DNA from 3 places in the Romboutsia sp. Marseille-P6047 genome. Region 2 is predicted to be linked to each of the others. Evidence: riboswitches for the same ligand, from Rfam matches in the RefSeq annotation. Region 2 holds a riboswitch; each other region holds the start of a gene.
What was found. Region 2 has a riboswitch for cobalamin ahead of cbiQ (cobalt ECF transporter T component CbiQ). Riboswitches for the same ligand answer to the same signal wherever they lie in the genome.

Region 1: another riboswitch for cobalamin. It lies ahead of EIH23_RS14930 (cobyric acid synthase); the one in region 2 lies ahead of cbiQ (cobalt ECF transporter T component CbiQ).
Region 3: another riboswitch for cobalamin. It lies ahead of asnB (asparagine synthase (glutamine-hydrolyzing)); the one in region 2 lies ahead of cbiQ (cobalt ECF transporter T component CbiQ).

What each region holds. Positions count from the first base shown of each region.
Region 1 is NZ_UWOT01000020.1:4,244-8,522, reverse strand. Features, by position in the region: gene EIH23_RS14935 (cobyrinate a,c-diamide synthase) at 1-260, opposite strand, end outside; gene EIH23_RS14930 (cobyric acid synthase) at 289-1,806, opposite strand; cobalamin riboswitch at 1,954-2,142, opposite strand; gene EIH23_RS14925 (histidine phosphatase family protein) at 2,166-2,771, opposite strand; gene cobS (adenosylcobinamide-GDP ribazoletransferase) at 2,790-3,563, opposite strand; gene cobU (bifunctional adenosylcobinamide kinase/adenosylcobinamide-phosphate guanylyltransferase) at 3,566-4,126, opposite strand; gene cobT (nicotinate-nucleotide--dimethylbenzimidazole phosphoribosyltransferase) at 4,149-4,279, opposite strand, start outside.
Region 2 is NZ_UWOT01000004.1:280,716-284,994, reverse strand. Features, by position in the region: gene EIH23_RS06325 (AAA family ATPase) at 1-250, shown strand, start outside; gene EIH23_RS06320 (nitric oxide reductase activation-like protein) at 266-2,038, shown strand; cobalamin riboswitch at 2,101-2,289, shown strand; gene cbiQ (cobalt ECF transporter T component CbiQ) at 2,413-3,102, shown strand; gene EIH23_RS06310 (energy-coupling factor ABC transporter ATP-binding protein) at 3,104-3,922, shown strand; gene EIH23_RS06305 (BMP family lipoprotein) at 4,082-4,279, shown strand, end outside.
Region 3 is NZ_UWOT01000016.1:40,121-44,399, reverse strand. Features, by position in the region: gene EIH23_RS13760 (DUF1846 domain-containing protein) at 1-193, shown strand, start outside; gene dinB (DNA polymerase IV) at 448-1,542, shown strand; cobalamin riboswitch at 1,590-1,785, shown strand; gene asnB (asparagine synthase (glutamine-hydrolyzing)) at 2,002-3,843, shown strand; gene EIH23_RS13745 (Crp/Fnr family transcriptional regulator) at 3,913-4,279, opposite strand, start outside.

The DNA.
Region 1 (4,279 bases), on a different contig from region 2:
CCTTCTATTACACTTATATCTGCATCTTTTGAAGCTTCATTTAATATGTATTTCAATTTTTCATCATCTAACATATATGAATCTAAGTTTCTTGAATTTCTTCCTGTTATAAATGTGTGATATGATGGATCTATATAATCGGGACCTACCTTGTATGGTTGTACTTTCATATTCCTTTTTGTAAGTGCTTGCATTATTCCTAGAGAAATTGTTGTTTTTCCAACTCCACTGTTAGTACCTGCAATTAATATTTTTTTCATATATTTCACCTGACCATTATTATATTTTCTAGTCTTTCATTATTTCATAAATCTTTTCTATATCTAAATGTTCTCTTAAAAAATCAGCTAATTTATCATATTCTTTTTCCTTAAATTCTTTATATGAACTTACCTTACTATCTAACTTATCTAAATTTTTCATATCTCTTATATTATTTAGTAAAGTTCTAGTAAATTCTATCTCATCAAATATTCCATGAATATATGTTCCAAATACATTTCCTTCTTCATTAACACTTCCTTCAGTGTAACTTACATCTTCACTTAATTTTTTAGTTATAGTATTCAAATTGCTTGTACTACTTCCTCTATTAGTAACTCCCATGTGTATTTCATAACCAGTTATCTTTTTATTTCCTAGATTTCTTAGATATCCATTTTTATTCTCGCATATAGATGCCTCTACTTGTGTTGTTGTTTTTTGAATCTCAAATATAGTTTCTGTGTCTAAAAGCCCAATTCCATCATATTCTTCTATTTCACCTTCTACATGGTACGGATCTTTTAGTTTCTTACCTAGCATTTGATATCCACCACAAATACCAATAATTAATTTACCTTTTTTATGTAGAGATTTTATTTGTTCTTCTAATCCATTATCTCTAATGAATTTTAGATCATCTATTGTACTTTTACTTCCAGGTATAATTACTATATCTGGATTTCCTAAAGATTCTCCATAATCTACATATCTTACACTTACATCCTCTTGAGTTTCAAATATATGGAAGTCTGTGAAATTTGACATATGAGGAGTCCTTATTATCTCTATATTAATATCTCTTGTACCAACTGATTTCTTAAACCTAGTTGTTACACTATCTTCATCTTCAATTTTTATATCATTATAAGGAAGTACACCTAATACAGGAACTTTTATAATGTCTTCTAACATTTTTATACCATCTTCTAAAAGTTCTTTTCTTCCTCTAAATTTATTTATAATTACACCTTTTACTCTTTTTCTTTCTTCTTCATCTAACAAAAGCATTGTGCCTGCAAGTGATGCAAATACTCCACCTCTATCTATATCTCCAACTATTATCACAGGAGTATTAGCAATCTTAGCCATGCCCATATTAGATATATCTCTTGACTTTAAGTTTATTTCGGCACAACTTCCTGCTCCTTCCATAACTGTAATATCATATTTATTATTTAATTCCTCAAAAGTATCTTTTAGCACATCCATAAGCTGTAATTTATAATCGTGATATTCAATTGAAGACATATTTCCAACTACTTTACCTCTGACTATGACTTGACTTTTATGATTTCCTGAAGGTTTTAACAAAATTGGATTCATATCTGCTATTGGTTCAATTCCACAGGCTTCTGCTTGTGAAACTTGTGCTCTTCCCATTTCAAGACCTTCTTTAGTTATAAAAGAATTTAAGGCCATGTTTTGAGATTTAAATGGAACTACACTATATCCATCTTGTTTAAATACTCTACATAATCCTGTTACGATAGTACTTTTGCCAACATTAGAGGCTGTACCTTGCAGCATTATTTTTTTGCCCATTATTTCACTTCCTTTTTCTTATAATTTAAAATAGGGCTATTAGAAATCTTATATTTTACAGAAAATTAAAAAAAGTCCGAACTTTCCAGTTTTCGGACTTTTTTTATTTCATAATATATCAAATAAAAGCTTCACCCCGAAGACTCTATTGTAAAATTATCTTAGGCAGGTCTCCTGGCTTAACTTCATCCTACTCCTATAACCTTCCCATCAAATTTGACAGTGGCTTATTATAATAGTTTCGTCGGTTTCACAGTAGCGGGGGCTGCAAAGGCTTTTACCTTTTTCCCTTTTAATCTCTTCTAGATGATAAGAACCTAAGTAATCTCATATTCGATTTTAATAACTTATTAATCTATTTATCTTAAGAAACTAGTATTATTCATACTATTTATTACAGTAAATCCATTGTCAACTTCTAAAATAGTAACTGAAGCATTATCTATCCTAAAGTTCCAATGGTACTTATAAGAATTTGATATTAGGTAAGTAATTATATTTCTAATACTTCCTCCATGAGAACATATTAAAATCGTCTTACCTTCATTGTCATTTAATATACTTTTAATTTCTTTTACTACTCTTTCATAAGAATCTATCAAACTTTCTCCATTTGGATATTTATATTCATATCCATAATCTATCATTTTTTGAAATTCATCTGGATAATTAGATTTTATTTTGCTAAAACTCATTCCTTCAAAATCTCCAAAGCTGATTTCTTTTAATCTTTCTTTTTCTATTATCTCTAAATTTCTATTTTTTGCTATTTGTTCTACAGTATGTTTTGTTCTTGAAGACGTTGTTGTATATATTTTATCTATATTCTCATCTTTTAGATAATTAATGAGTCTTTTAATTTGAGCTTTTCCTTCTTCACTTAATTCACTATCTATATGTCCAGATAATTTACTATCCTTGTTATCTTCAGTAATGGCATGTCTTACTAATATTAATTTTATCATAAATTCTCCTCTATATAGCTAAACTACAAAATTTAAAGTCATATATATATATATTAAATATGTTAGCTCTGATAGTTCTATACTACATCCTAATATATCTCCAGTTACTCCATCTATTTTCTTATAAACATGTTTTTTAAATAGTATATTAAATATAAAAACTACTGGTACTGAAATTAATATACTTAAAAATAATATATTATTTGATGAGAATATTAATTTTGATATTAACCCTAATATAGCTATTGAGTATAATGTAGCTGTTAAAAACATTTTTGTTGAGCATTTTCCAATGAATAAGTTTCCTAATCCATTTTTTCTAGGAGTTACGGTTTTATATGTTAAGATTAGTACACCAAGCCTACCAAGCACAGGCATAAATATTATAAGCCATAATAATCCTTCATTTATAATACTATATATAAATCCTATTTTAAATAATAAAACAAACATTACTGATAAAAGTGAATTTGTTCCAAGCCTTGAATCTTTCATTATTTCTAGCATTTTCTCTTTATCTCTATAACTATATAGTGCATCAAATGTATCACCTAATCCATCTATATGTAATCCACCAGTAAGCATCACTGCACTTAATGTAATTATTAAAGAGCTTACAAATGGATCAAATAATATAAGAGACAATTTTCCTACTAAAAATTCTAATATTCCAAGCACTAATCCTACTAATGGAAAATAGTATAAAGATTTGTGAAACTCTTCATCAAATCCAACATTTATATTTATGGGAATTCTGGTCATAAATTGTAATATTAAAATAAATCTTTTCATAACTATCCTTTTATCTTCATAGGTATACCACTAACTACAAAATGAACTTCATCACTTTTTTTAGCTATAAGTTGATTTACCCTTCCTACAATATCAGAATATACTCTAGTAAGTTTATTTCCAGGAACAATTCCCATTCCTATTTCATTTGTAACCATTACAAAATATAAATCCGTTTTTTCTACTTCTTCAAGTAATTTTTCAACTTGTGATTTTATATATAATTCTAAAGCATTTATCTCATAAGTATCTGCACTATCTACATCAATATCAGAGTCAAACATTAAATTGTTAACTAACAATGTTATGCAATCCAATATTACTGTTTCATGCTCTTTAGATATATCTTTGATTATTGAGTGTATATCTTTAAATTTCTCATAAGTTTTCCATTCTGAAGGTCTACTATTTTGATGCTTTTTTACTCTATCTTTCATCTCATTATCAAATGGTATTGATGTTGCTATATATGCTGTTTTATTATTTCTATCTTTACATAGTGATTCTGCAAAATTACTTTTACCTGATCTTGCACCACCAGTAACTAAAATAATTTTACTCATATTAACTCTCCTTAAATTTGTATTATCTACCTAACATATCAATTTCATCATATGTAACCATATTCTTATATGTAAATGTACATGCTTCTATTATATTAAATGCTAAAGCTGCTCCACTACCTTCTCCTAATCTCATATCCATATTTAATACTG
Region 2 (4,279 bases):
TTTGCAGTTAAAATCTCAAAATGGAGAAATATCTACAAAATCTATAGATTTAAGAGGATTAATAGGATCATTAAAAGTCATAAGAAGAGGCCTTTCTCCATTAGAGGCAATCAATATGGGAATGGTAAGTAAAAGCTTTGATGTATATGAAAAAGAAATTGTTGGAGATGTCATTAGAACTAGAATACCAGAAAAATGGACTAGCGAAGATATATTTTCAAATAAACAAGTACATAAATTTAATGAGTAATATTTAGGTGATACTATGAAATGGGTATATAGTGATTATGATTTAGATAATAGAGTTAATAATATTGCTTGGACTATAAGTGGAAATTATAATGAACATATTGAAGTTTTAGAAAAAAATTACTCTTCAAAAGATGTATATTTATATTTGGGAATTATGGCTGGAGCTAGAAGAAAGTATGTAGATTGGAATATAGTGAAGAAGTATTTACCCAATAGAGTTAATAAAGGATATAATAAAGATACTTTATTAACTCTATTACAAGTAGTTTTAAATAACTTAGTAGAATCTAAGGTTATAAAGGATAGGCCTGGAATTGAAGATATAAGATCAAAGGCATATAAAGATATAATTAATGAATTTAATACAATATATAAAAATGATATTTTACAAAAAATTAAGTATATATTTATTTTAGAAGGTATAGGAAAACATCCTTTTGTAGATGGGTTAAGTAGAAGAATTATAAATGATATTAAAAATATAAACCTAGGTAATGAATTAGTAGAAATATTAAAAGATATAGATAAACTTTATATAAGATATTTTAATGAAATAAAACAAGATTTAAAATTAAGTGAATGTAGCCAAGATATAGACTTCAAAGATGTAGATATAGATTTTGATACATTTTCAGATTTTATGTATGATGAATTATATAGTGATGAGGAAGATTCTATAGAAAATGAACTTAACTCAATATCTTCTTCTATGCTAGTTGAAAGTATAGGAGAAAGGAAAGTTAATAGTGAGAAAAGTTCACTTAATAGAGTTATATATATCGATGAGGAAATTGCTAATAAAATTTATGATAAAATAGAATATTACTATGGAAAATCGTATTTAAATAAAAGTGAAATAAAAAGAATAGAAGTTAAAAATTGTAGAAATGTACATGAGGGATGTAGGGTGCATTTTACAGAAGGAGTTTTAAGATCAGAATGTAAAAATGTTTTTCAAGTTAAATATGTTACAAGACATAAAGAAAATAATTTGAAAAAGTACAGAGAAAATATAAGAGTGTATAAAAGAAGTATAAATAGATTAAAAGAAAATTTAATGAGGATACTTGTAGAAGAAAATATTACAGATAGAATTTATTCAGATTACGGGACTATTGATGCAAAAAGGGCATGGAGGGTTGGAAGAAGTAATAATACTAAAATATTTTATAGAAATATAGAAAACAAAAAAGGAAGATATGTAATTGACATATTGTTAGACTCAAGTGGTTCACAAAGTAGAAATCAGTATCAAGTTGCAATACAAGTATACATAATCTCTAGTGCTCTTACACTGGCAGGTATACCTAATAGAGTTAGCGCATTTTCTAGCTTTTTAGATTATACAATTTTAAAAAGGTTTAGAGATTATAACGACTCTATAGATAAAAATGATAATATATTTGAGTATTTTTGTTCTGGTAACAATAGAGATGGTCTTGCTATAAAATCTGTATGTGAAGGTTTATTAGAAAGGGAAGAAGAAAATAAAATTTTAATAGTACTAAGTGATGGAAAACCTAATGATGTTAAATTTGGTTCAAGTAAAGAACGAAGTATAAGAGGTGAAATATCTTATAAAGGTAAAATAGCTGTAAATGATACTGCTAAAGAAGTAAGAATTGCTAGACAAAATGAAATTTTAGTCTTAGGAGTATTTACAGGTAAAGAAAATGAAATTGATGCAGAAAAATTAATCTATGGAAAAGATTTTATATATACTAGAGACATAGAAAAATTCTCAGATATTGTTTCAAATTATTTAAAAAAAATTATAGAAAATTAAAAATATAAAAAAGGAATATAAATTATAATATAGAAATAGATATTAGTACAAAGATGTAAATTAAATAAAAAAGTATCAATAGGTTCTAACATGAATTAGATTAATAGGGAAAGAGGTGAAATTCCTCTACAGCCCCCGCTACTGTAAGGTGGACGAAACTTTTAAAAACCACTGTGGTATTAGTTACTATGGGAAGGAGAAGGAGTAGAATGAAGCTAAGTCAGGAGACCTGCCTATGATATTTTAAAATAACTTTTTCGGGGAGGAAAAGATTATGGTGAATCACATATCAGGTGATTTTATTATGAGATTAAAGCCTAACCAAATAGTTAGGCTTTTTTTATTTATAATATATACAGAAGGAAGATATTAATATGATAATAATTGATAAATATGCTTATTCAAATAAATTAATACATACAAATCCAAATATAAGATTTGCAGTAGGTATAATTTTTTTATTAGGATCTATGTTAATAAAAAATTTAATTATTTTATCACTTATTATTTTATTAATGAGTGTAATAATAGTTGGAATTGCTAAAATCGATATAAAGGGTTATATAAAGCTCTTGAAGATACCAATGATATTTTTAATTATGAGTATAACTACGACTCTTATAAATATATCTAATGATCCAAACTTACTAATTAAAAGCTTTTGTATATGTAGCAATTATATAGGTATTTCTAAAGAATCACTAAATATATCACTTCAAATATTATTTAGAGCAATGTCATGTTTGACTTGTGTTTATTTTATAATATTAACGATACCATTTAATCAACTTTTATTTATATTTAAAAGTTTACATATGCCAACTATAATTTTAGAGTTATCAATGTTAATTTATAGATTTATATTTATATTTTTAGAAGAAGTATCAGATATACGTAAGTCTCAGGAGTTAAGATTTGGATATACAAACCTAAAGACATCTTATAAGTCTTTTGGGCTTTTGGGAAATTTATTATATAAGAGAATGATGATTAGATATGAAGAGATGTGTATATCGTTAGACATGAAATTATATGATGATAGATTCTATATAGTAGGAGAATAGTATGTTTAAAATAAATAACTTAACTTATAAGTATGAAAAGGATAAACTAGCTTTATCAAATATAAATATGGATTTTGATAAAGGAGATATAATAGGGATAATAGGTAGCAATGGTTCTGGAAAATCCACATTATTTATGAATATGATGGGTATTTTAAAGCCAGATTTAGGAACTATATTATTTAAAAATGATATTATTAAATATAACAAAAAGTATCTATATGATTTAAGAAAAGAAGTAGGGATAGTGTTTCAAGATCCTGAAAAACAAATATTTTACTCTATGGTTTATGATGATATAGCATTTGCTTTACGAAATTTAGGTATAAAAGAAAGTATCATAAAAGAAAGAATAACTAAAGCACTTGAATCAGTAAATGGATTACATCTTATTGATAGACCTGTACACTTTTTAAGCTATGGACAGAAAAAAAGGGTAGCTATAGCATCTGTTATAGCTATGGAAAATAAAATGGTACTTTTAGATGAGCCAACTGCAGGATTAGATCCAATTAGTACTAGAGCTATAGTTGATATTATAAATAATTTAAAAAAGAAAGGTATAAAAATTGTTATTTCTAGTCATGATATGAATTTAATATATGAAATCTGTGACTATATATATGTTTTAAATCAAGGTGAAATAATTAGCGAAGGTAGAACAGATACTGTTTTTAATGATGAAAAAAAGATATTAAGAGCAGGTTTAGAGTTACCTTGGTTAGTAAAGCTTCATAATAACTTAGATTTACCATTATTTAGGACTGAAGAAGAGTTATATAAGTTTTGGAGTAAGTCTAAAGTAATAGTAAATCCTTAATTAGCCCTCAACCTATTTTATATAGATTAAATAAATAACCCTTAACCAAATTTGATGGTACCCTAGAATTTCTCCAAAGTTCTAGGGATATTTTGTATTTACAAGTGTATATACACTTGGTAAAATATAACATATAAACTGGGGTTTAGGAGGAATACTATGAAGAAAAAAATGAAATTATTATTTTTAATAATGCTAAGCGTAGTCTTTACTTTTGGGGTAATAGGATGTAATTCAACAAATAGTAATGATGCAGAGGCAGAAAGTACATATGAGTTTAAAATTGGTATTGTTCTTGGAGAAGGTGGTGCAAATGATCAAAGCTTCAATCAATCATCACTAGAAGGATTTGATAAA
Region 3 (4,279 bases), on a different contig from region 2:
GGCTTTAAGCGTAAGTGCTGTTACAAATCCAACTGCTCAAGCAGCTGTGGAAAAACTTCCAATGTTAAAGGGATCTCAAGCTCATTCAACTACAATATTAAGTAAAACAGATGAACAAACATTTAGAGAACTTGGCATAGATGTGACTTGTGATCCAGAATATCCATCACAAAACTTATATTACGCTAACTAACAAAATAAAAGTATAGAAAATCAGACCATGCTACAATAGTAGAATGGTCTTTTTTAAATATAAAATACAAAATACAAATAAAAATATACATAAAAATAAATTTACGGTTATCAATAAGGAATAAATACTTAGTTCCTTGGAATACTTATTTTAAATGTTTTTAAGGGATTTTGCAAGAAAAACTTTTAAAAATACAAAAAAAATATTTTATAATAATTATTAACTTGAATTTTTAAGTGGAGGTGATAGTTTGGATGGAAAATAGAAAAATAATTCATATAGATATGGATGCATTTTTTGCATCTGTAGAACAAAGAGATAATCCGTTGTTAAAAGGAAAACCGGTAGTAGTTGGTGGACCTCCAGAAAGTAGGGGAGTTGTTACAACATGTTCATATGAAGCAAGAAAATTTGGAATACATTCAGCTATGCCATCTAAAATAGCTTATAAAAGATGTCCTTATGCAATATTTGTGTATCCTAGATTTGATGAGTATCGTAAAGTATCTAATCAAATAAGAGAAATATTTCATAGATATACAGATTTAGTGGAGCCATTATCATTAGATGAGGCATATTTAGATGTTACAAACAACAAGAAAAATATAAAGTATGCAACAACTATAGCTAAAATGATAAAAAATGATATTTTAAAAGAAACTAATCTAACAGCATCAGCTGGAGTTTCATATAATAAGTTTTTAGCTAAGCTTGCATCAGATTATAAAAAACCTAATGGTTTAACTGTTATAACACAAGAGGATTCTCAGGAATTCTTAGATAAGCTTCCTATAAATAAATTTTTTGGTGTAGGAAAAGTAACTGGAAAAATACTTAAAAATATGGGGATACAAAATGGATATGATTTAAGGCAATTAAATATTTATGAACTAGAAAATATTTTTAAAAATAGGGGATATCTATTTTATCAATTTTCTAGGGGTATTGACTATAGACCCGTAGAGCCTTATAGAGAGAGAAAATATATTGGTTCAGAGACTACTTTAAGCCAAAACTTAAGTATTGATGAAGAAGAGGTTACTAATATATTAAGTGAGTTATGTGAAGATGTTGCATATAGATGTAAATATTCAGATAAGCTAGGAAAAACAGTTACATTAAAGATAAAGTATGAAGATTTTACTCAAATAACTAGAAGTATAAGTTTAGAGCATCCTATAAACACTAAGAAAGATATTAGAATTAATGTATATAATCTGTTAAAAAACCTAGAAGATAATAAAAAGCAGATAAGATTATTAGGAGTTACACTATCTAATTTAGTAGATAAGGAAGTTGAAGCTGGCAATATAACAATATTTGAATATATGAATAATTTAAAAAAATAGTAATTTTAGCTGTTGAAAAATAAAAGTATAGTAAATATAATTAAAGTATAAATATAAATTATTAAGGTGTACAAATGAGTACTTAAAAGGGAATATGGTGAAAGTCCATAACAGCCCCCGCTACTGTAAGAATGACGAACGCTTGAGAGTTTGGAGACTCTAATTCCACTGGTGTATACTGGGAAGGATAAGCTATTAGGTTGAGTTCAAAGTCAGGAGACCTGCCTAAAATTAAGCATTAATCTTTCGGAGGGAGAGAATATGTAATATGAGGGTTATTTTTATATAGATATATTTTAAAGTACATATTATATATTTTGAGAACCGAGAGATATTGGTTCTTTTTTATTTTATATATTTATATTAAAAAAACTATTTAAGAAAAAAATACTTTCTATAACATTAAGCCTAAGCATACATAAAATAAAGTATGCAGTTTAAGTTTAAGGAGGAAGGCTAATGTGTGGAATATCAGGATGGTGTAACCTTAATGACAATATAAAGGATTACACAAATATAGTTGAGAATATGATATCAACCTTAAGATTTAGAGGTCCTAACTCTGAAGGTATAAAGACATATTCACACTCTATTATTGGACACAAAAGATTAGCGATTGTAGATCCAACAGGTGGATTACAACCGATGAGTAAAACTATAGGAGATAGAGAATATACAATTTGCTATAACGGAGAGTTATATAATACTGAAGAGGTTAGAGATAGATTAAAGGAAAGAGGATATACATTTGATTCATATTCAGATACAGAAGTTCTTTTAACAGCATATATAGAGTTCGGTGAATTGTGCTTAGATTATATAAATGGAATTTATGCATTTGGAGTATGGGACGAGTATAAACAAGAATTATTTTTAGCAAGAGACCCACTTGGTGTAAAGCCATTATTTTATTCTTACAAGAATGGGAACTTAGTTTTTGGATCTGAAGAAAAGGCATTACTAACTCATCCATTAATTAGTCATGTTGTTGATCGAGATGGATTTTTAGAGTTAATATCACTAGGACCTGCTAGAATCCTAAATAGTGGTATTTTTAAAGATATAAGAGAAGTTCCACCAGCACATTATTTAAGATTTAATAAATCAGGCATAAAATTAAAAGAGTATTGGAAGCTTCAAGCTAAAGAACATGAGCATAACTTAGAAGAAACTAAGAAATATGTAAGAGATTTATTGATTGAAGCAATAGAGGGTCAACTTGTAAGTGATGTACCTGTGTGTACTTTTTTATCTGGTGGATTAGATTCTAGTATAATATCAAAGGTAGCAGCAGATGCTTTCAATAGACAAGGAAAAGAAACACTTAATACTTTTTCTATAGACTATACAGATAATGAAAAATATTTTAAGAAAAGTTATTTTCAACCAAACTCAGATTCATATTGGGTAAAGGTTATGGCAGAGTATATCGGAAGTAATCATCATGACGTAGTTCTTGATAATGTAGAACTTGCGCATGCTTTAATAGATGCAACTATGGCATCTGATTTACCAGGTATGGCAGATATTGACTCATCCTTAGACCTTTTTTCAAGAGAGGTAAGTAAACACGCTACAGTTGTTTTATCTGGAGAATGTGCAGATGAGGTTTTTGGAGGGTACCCTTGGTATACTAGAGAATATGATTCTATAGAAATTTTCCCTTGGGCTACCACAATTGGTTATAGGAAAAATGTATTAAATGATAGTTTGAAGTTGTTACCAATAGAAGATTATGTAAAGCAAGCATGTAGAGATAGTATAGCTAAGGTGCCTAAGCTTAATGGAGAATCAAAGGAAGATTCAATAATGAGAGAATTATCATACTTAAATCTAAAATGGTTTATGATAACTTTATTAAATAGGAAAGATAGAATGACTATGCATAATAGTTTAGAAGGTAGAGTACCTTTTGCAGATAAAAGATTAGTAGAATATGCATTTAATATGCCTAAGCATATAAAACTGCTAAATGGAAGAGAAAAAGGACTGTTAAGAGAAGCATCTAAAGGAATATTACCAGAAAATATCGTTGAAAGAAAAAAAAGCCCTTATCCTAAAACTCATAATCCAATATACACAAAAGAAGTATGTAAGATGTTAAAGAGAATATTAGATGATAAAAGTTCCCCTATTCATCAAATTATAGATGAAGAATTTGTAAAAGAATTAGTTCAGACTGGTGGTTCAGCATTTAACCAACCTTGGTTTGGACAATTAATGACAGGTCCTCAAGTTATAGCATATTTAATTCAAATAAACACTTGGATGAATCTTTATAATGTAGACTTACAATTATAGATAGAATGCTAAAAATAGCTTAATTTTATACAAATATAAAGTATAAAATTAAGCTATTTTTGTTTTAAGTTAGTCCATCAGAATATCTTCCAAAGCCTCTCTATCTAGTATCTTTATTATGTTTTTTTGATAATCTATTAATCCTTCATCTTTCATGTTAATTAATTCTCTTGAAAGTGAAGGTCTAGGAATTCCAAGTGATTCAGAAAGCTTTTGTTTTGTCATGTTTAATTTTATAAAATTACTTTTTTGGATGTTAGATTCTTGTATTAAAAAGTTGCATAGTTTTTGTTTAATTGTGCTAAATGATAAACCAGTTATAGATTTATTTAAAGTTATTATCTTATTAGTTAATTCATTTAAAAATAACTTCAAGAAACTAGGGTGGCTAGTACAAAAATAAATAAAATCATATTTATCTATAAACATTACCTCG